DNA from 3 places in the Pelagibaculum spongiae genome. Region 3 is predicted to be linked to each of the others. Evidence: predicted binding sites of a transcription regulator. Region 3 holds the regulator's gene; each other region holds the start of a gene.
What was found. Region 3 encodes sigma-54, which starts transcription at its own class of promoters, with help from an activator protein. Its sites were predicted from a motif close to TGGCACNNNNNTTGCTNT; they were not measured.
Positions count from the first base shown of each region.

Region 1: nirB (nitrite reductase large subunit NirB) is a predicted target of sigma-54. The motif match lies at 1,540-1,557, and genes of this name have one in related genera.
Region 2: DC094_RS03675 (TorF family putative porin) is a predicted target of sigma-54. The motif match lies at 1,452-1,469, and genes of this name have one in related genera.

Region 1 is NZ_QDDL01000002.1:333,927-336,185, reverse strand. It holds gene nirB (nitrite reductase large subunit NirB) at 1-1,402, opposite strand, end outside; gene DC094_RS07460 (hypothetical protein) at 1,837-2,259, opposite strand, start outside.
Region 2 is NZ_QDDL01000001.1:851,476-853,734, forward strand. It holds gene DC094_RS03665 (thiamine pyrophosphate-binding protein) at 1-13, opposite strand, end outside; gene DC094_RS03670 (DUF4124 domain-containing protein) at 115-552, shown strand; gene DC094_RS03675 (TorF family putative porin) at 695-1,366, opposite strand; gene DC094_RS03680 (deoxynucleoside kinase) at 1,743-2,259, opposite strand, start outside.
Region 3 is NZ_QDDL01000001.1:578,873-581,131, reverse strand. It holds gene ptsN (PTS IIA-like nitrogen regulatory protein PtsN) at 1-81, opposite strand, end outside; gene hpf (ribosome hibernation-promoting factor, HPF/YfiA family) at 102-407, opposite strand; gene DC094_RS02555 (RNA polymerase factor sigma-54) at 423-1,931, opposite strand; gene lptB (LPS export ABC transporter ATP-binding protein) at 2,201-2,259, opposite strand, start outside.

The sequences.
Region 1 (2,259 bases), on a different contig from region 3:
GTTGCTGATCGACGAAAGTTTTCACTGCTGCAGAACAACCACCACAACCGGTTGATGCCCGGGTTTCATCTTTAACTTCATCGAGAGTTAAAAGGCCATCATCCATTGCCTGATTAATGGCATCACGGCTGACATTATGACAAGAGCAAATAATGCTGTTTCCAGGTAGCTCTATGGCTTGTTGTTCTCCATCTTTCGCTGGGGTAATTAATTGAACAGGATCTTTTGGCAGATCGATTTGATTTAAATATTGCGCTAAAAGAGTATCGTAGTTTTCAACATTACCAATTAATAATGCACCGTTTAATTTTTTCTGATCATCGCTAATCACCAACTTTTTATAAACGCCTGCTGGGTCATCAATCAGCTTGTAATTAAGCTGGGCATCGATACCTTTACCATCACCAATTGCGGCAACATCTACACCGAGTAATTTTAATTTGGTACTCATGTCTGCACCGGTAAATGCAGCAGTTTCACCGGCAAGATGGCTGGCCAAGGTACGCGCCATGGTGTAACCCGGTGCGACCAGTCCGAAGATTTTTCCATCGAATAATGCACATTCACCAATTGCATAAATATTCGAATCACTGGTGGTGAGTTGTTGGTCAACTTCAATACCGCCGCGTGGTCCAACCGTTAAATCGCAATCTCTTGCTAGTTGGTCGCGGGGTCGAATACCTGCCGAGAACACAATGAGATCAGTAGACAGTTGTGTCTCGTCAGTGAAATTCATTTGCAGCAATGACTGGCTGCCATTAACAATTTCTTTGGTGTTTTTATTGGTGTGAACCTTAACGCCCAGCTCGGTAATTTTTCGCTCCAATAATTTACCGGCAGTGCTATCGAGCTGCGCTGGCATTAACTGAGGGGCGAACTCAACGACATGGGTTTCCAGGCCAAGGTTTTTGATGGCATTGGCCGCTTCCAACCCAAGCAAACCGCCACCGACCACTACACCGACAGTTGCGGTTTCTGCTGCCTCTTGAATCGATTGCAAGTCTTCGATGGTTCGATAAACCAAACAACCAGGATTTTCTCTACCAGGAACCGGCGGAACAAAGGGAGCGGAGCCGGTAGCCATGACCAACTTATCCCAAGCAATTAAGCCACCGCTTTCACAGACTAATAATCGTTTATCGCGTTGGATGCTGATAACTGGATTACCCAAAATCAGCTGGATATTATTTTTCTGGTAATAATCTGCGGTGGTGAGCGCTAAGTCATCGGCGGTTTTACCATCGAATAGTGCTGATAGATGAACCCGATCATAGGCAGGTCGGACTTCTTCACCAACCACTGTCAGATTGAATTGCTGGTGCAGGTTATGCTGAACCAGTTGCTCCACTAAATGGTGGCCCACCATTCCATTACCAATAATGACCAGATTTTGCTTGTCCATAACGCTACCCGTGCTGCAATGATGATTTCTTTTTTGTTATTCCGCTGGACTGGTAAGAAAAACAGCACCTGCCGATGCCAAGTTGGCAGGTGCTATCAGCCTAACGGGAGAGCGTACCTTGTGGGCACATCATTGTTATTGCAGAGGGCGTGCCAGAAATTTTAAAATCGCTAACTGTCGGTTTTTAATTATAATTGTTGACGTTTATCAGGGCTGGCAGGATGCTTTTGGATTGCAAGATAGCCCAATATAAGTGCAATAGTTTTTTACTTCGCACTATTAAGCGTCGAGCTGTCATGTTTCGTAGGGATACTGAAATTTGATAAATAGCAGTCAGAAATAACAGCCATGCGAAGAGAAAAGAGGTGTTAGTGAGGATTAACACCTAGCAAGCATTAAGCTTGCCAGATGGGTATTAAATAATAGAAGAGTATCTATTGAGTGCTGTGCCGATCCGATTGATTGGTTGCTTTTGCCACTGAAATTTTTATTAACAGTGCCGCTAATAGGAAAAGCAAGAAAGCATCTAACTCCATCAACTCTTCATAGAACACATGATGTAAACCGCCCAAAATATGCTTTTCAAATAAGTCACTAAGAATCAATAATCCAAAAGAAATTAGAAGTAACTTACCGCTAGGACTGAATACCAGTGAACGAAAATTCTGCTTGATGGATGCAAATTGTTTCTTAATCTGCCAGAACACACCGATCCATAAAATCAGTAGCATGCTGTTTCTACCGATGCCATGACCTAACCAAACTAGCGCCTGGGGAATGTTGTAATGCAGCCGCTCGACATCGACTTCACGAAGAAAAATTGACCAACCTAAAACTGCGCAAGCAAAAGCTACCGC
Region 2 (2,259 bases), 270 kb from region 3:
GGGTATTATTCATTTTTTTCGAGTCCAGCAAGATCCACTCGGTTACTGATGTTGACATGCACACAAGGCGTGTCAACATCAACAGGGTAAACCTAGGAAAACCGGAGAGATCTCGTGAACACCAGAACGCTGTTGATCGGACTAACAGCCCTGATACTTGCAGGCAACGCCGTTGCTGAAAAGCAGACGGTTCGTAAATGGGTTGATGAAAATGGAGTAACCCACTATTCAACTCATGCGCCCAGTGGCGTAAATAGCAGCACGATTACTGCCAATGGCGGCACCGCTATCCCAAGCAGTACTATGCCTGAAACACCACCAACTGCTGACAAACCTAAAAAACAAACCTTTGCATCTGCAGATGAGCCAGCTTACAAAGCTGCTCGCAACAAAAATTGCGAAATTGCCAAGCAGAATATTCAGGTTTTGATGAACAGCCCGGTTGTCACCAGAAAAGACAGCGAAGGTAGTGAAGTCAAACTAACTGAAGAGCAGCGTTTGTCAGCAATCGATAACAATAAGCAAGTAATGGCTGACAACTGCGACCAATAATCAATTATTGATTACTCGCGGCAAATGCTTTCGCCAATCAATCGGCCATTCAATTTAGTGAATGGTTAGTGCTTATCTGTTTCCAGAATCCAAACCGCCAGCTGAAATATCAGCTGGCGGTTTTTTGCGTGGTTATTCTCAGTTACAAATCAAATGCCAGTGAATAGCTGACATTCACCAGCAAATCATCTTCTTGGTCATCGGTTGCTGTATCGACTACCTGAGATAAAGTCAGCGTGAAATCTTTGATGCTGTAAGCCAAATCGAGATGGCTATATCCATCTTCACCCTTGGGGTCTGTCATACCCAGAGTGGCCGAAAAGCTCTCCAGTTCATAACCCAGCGTGTAATACCAAGCACCGCCACCGGTAATCGTTTTCCAAGCCGATGCCGATGCGCCATAACCAGAAACACTTAACATAGCTTCTGTTAATTCACTGAGTTTGGAACCACTTTCAATTTCTGGGTAAAGGTAATTCACCACACCTGCGCCCAGTGCGACATCACCTATTTCCAACGCATAACCGGCATACAAATCATATTCTGTACCGGCATTCGCATCACCGCTAGATGCCCAAACACCCGCATAGGCACCAGAAGCATGAGAATAATCGAGGCTTCCTGATACCGCAGCCGTGCCGAGTGTATCTGCATTGTTGCCTAAATTTACCCCGCGATAGAGATAAAAATTACTGACACCGAGACTGGCCGATACAGCAGAATCTGCACTCGCGGTAGTCGGCGCTAAAATAGCACCAACAACTAAAGCAGCAGATAAAAAAGAAAAATTGGCAGCATTTTTGATCATTTTCATTGGAAGTAACCTCTTAACTTCTTATCGAGTTATTGCTAGCGAATGATTAACGATAAAAAAATCATTCAAGAACTTGATCAAAGTTAATGCAGCAGTCGTGCCAATTTTTTAATTAACCGAAAATAGTTAATCTGAGCATTCCTTTGCACCATAAGGGTTTGCCTTTTTAATGCATCGCACCAAAACATCATCTAATAATTCACTGCCAACTACTCAAAACAATGCACATCTTTAAGAGCGCGCACCATATTGAAACCACTCTCCTAAAAAACCGTTTCTGCGCCTTCATAAAAAGCAGCCATAAAAAAACGCCCACCAGAAATACTGGCGAGCGTTTAAAGAAAAAAGTAACTGACTAATTAAAGCCAGCTGGCGATTACGCTGCTTTAGCTACTTTTGTCTTGAATGCTTCATCAATTACTGCAGCAACCTGCTCAGGACAACCAAAATCATCCCAATCCATTGTCGCCAATTCAATATCATGATCGCGGCAAATATGTGGCAGCAAGCAATCATGGAAATCAGAAATCAGTTCAATGTAAGACTCTGGAGTACCCGACTCGGATTCACGAGCACGACTTAACATCCGCTCATAACAAACGTGGGCATTCGTCTGCAGGTAAACCACCATATCGATCTTTGGATAGGTTTCCAGGCGATCGTGGATATCGTAGTAGTAGCAAATATCTTCACCATCAGGGCGAGGCATATTTGACAGGTTTGCCTGGGAGAAAATCAAATCACTAACCAATGAACGCTCAATCACATAGTTGATTGACTCATCAACACCTTCCAATAATTGGGCACGGTGATTAGTGATAAAACGCTGGAAGCGAATTCGTGCAGAAGGGTCTTTAGTGAACTCTGCTAATAGCTTCTGAAACTCAGGGTTT
Region 3 (2,259 bases):
TAAGTGAAGTACTCGCTTCTTGCTAACCCCTGTTACGCCACAACGAGTACGCTGAGGCGTCAGAATATCAATTAACTGCATTGCTTCCAGTGTCAGAGGCCTTAATGCCCCTGCCCATGATTATGTTGTAAGTGTTTTTCCTTATGCTTGATTATCTGACGATCAAGCTTATCGGTCATCGAATCTATCGCACGGTACATGTCATCTGATTCGCAGTTGGCAACTAGTTGAGCGCCTTCTACGTTCATTTGAATTTCAGCCGTATGGCGACCTTTTTCAACGTTCAAGACAACATGTGTGTTACTGATCTTGGATCCGTGGCGGCGGATTCTATCAAGTTTTTCCTCAATGTGTTCGCGCAACGCGGGAGTAACTTCCAAATGGTGCCCTGTGATGTTCAGTTGCATAGCTTCTGCTCCTGTTCAGATTAATTGTTTTCTTTCATTGGAGGGTGGTATCGATAAAGATTCCCGATATTTAGCGATAGTGCGTCGGGCAACTTTGATACCTTGTTCTTTTAATAGCTCGGCAATTTTGTTATCGCTCAGTGGTTTTTTGGCATCTTCTGCAGCAACCAGCTTTTTAATCAAGGCACGAATCGCAGTAGAAGAGCACTCGCCACCACTGGTGGTATTAACATGGCTTGAGAAGAAATATTTTAGTTCGTAAATCCCGCGAGGGGTATGCATAAATTTTTGAGTAGTGACTCGAGAGATGGTTGATTCATGCATTCCTACCGATTCTGCGATGTCGTGCAACACTAATGGTTTCATTGCTTCATCGCCATATTCTAGAAAACCTTGTTGGTGTTGAACAATGTCGGTAGCCACTTTGAGTAGTGTCTCATTGCGGCTTTCAAGGCTTTTTAAGAACCAGCGGGCTTCTTGTAAATTATCTTTTAAAAATGAATTGTCGCGGCTGTTATCGGCGCGACGAATCAAAGAGGCATAGCCATCGTTGATTCGAATTTTTGGTGCCGTATCCGGATTTAATTCTACCATCCAGCGGTTATTGCACTTGCTGACAAAAACATCAGGCACCACATAGCTGGTGTTATTCGTCGCGATATTGCCACCCGGTCTTGGGTCTAACCCTTGAATTAATTCCAACGCCAGTTTGAGTTGTGGCTCTTTGATACGAGCTAGCCGCATTAATTGACGATAATCCCGGCTGCCGAGTAATTTCATGTAGCGGTCAACAATATTGATCGCATCGGCGCGTGAAGGGATAGTTGAATCGAGCCGTTTTAACTGGACCATCAAGCAATCGCGCAAATCGATAGAAGCACAGCCAATCGGATCAAATTGTTGGATACGATGGCGAATCACTTCAATCTCATCCAAGTTCAGCAATTCTAATTCATCTGCAGGGAGCAGCTCTTTCAATTGTTGATTGACCGTATCGAGAATCTCTTGGCAGCTGGTCTGCAGATAACCTTGCTCATCAATTGACTCAATGATTGCTTCGGCAATCAATTCATCTTTAGGATTGAAATGGGCGACCGAACTTTGCCATGACAAATGTTTTTGTAGATCTTCATCGGCAGCGGCATTGCTTTCAAAGTCGCTATTGTCTTGGGCGGAAGAGCGAGAAAGGCCAGAGCTAGAAGGTGATGAGCTTTGGTAGATATCATCCCATTGGGTGTCGACCGGCAAATCTGGTTGAATTTCTGTGGCAGCGCTCAAATCAACCGAGTTATCAATGGCGCTCTCAGATTCATTTTTTTGCGCGGTTTCGGCAGCGTCTGCTTCAGCATTGACCGATGGTTCAGCATCATTTTCGGTCAGCTCCAACATTGGGTTGCTGTCGAGATTCTGCTGAATTTCACTTTGTAGGTCGAGTGAAGATAACTGAAGAAGGCGAATCGCCTGCTGCAGCTGGGGCGTCATATTGAGGCTTTGGCCGACGCGAAGTTGTAGCATAGGTTTCATGCTGATCCCGCATAAACTGCAATGACTGAAAGTTACCTTTTTCGGTGCGTTTCAGCAAGCTTGCACGTTAGTCATTTTTATGATTCAGGCATTGAAATATAAGGTTTTCAAAGCACTGTGTCATGAAAATTGCATATAGTAAGAAATGGGGTTGCTTTTAGCGGAATACACAGTTGATGCAGCAAAAAACAACGATTATCAGATGATCAATAATCTACTGGTTGGATGCTGCCCCGACGGTATCGATGATCATGGTTAGATCGCAGCTATTAAAGACTGAAATCATCACCGAGATAGACTTGTCGAACTTGAGGGTTTTGCATTAGCG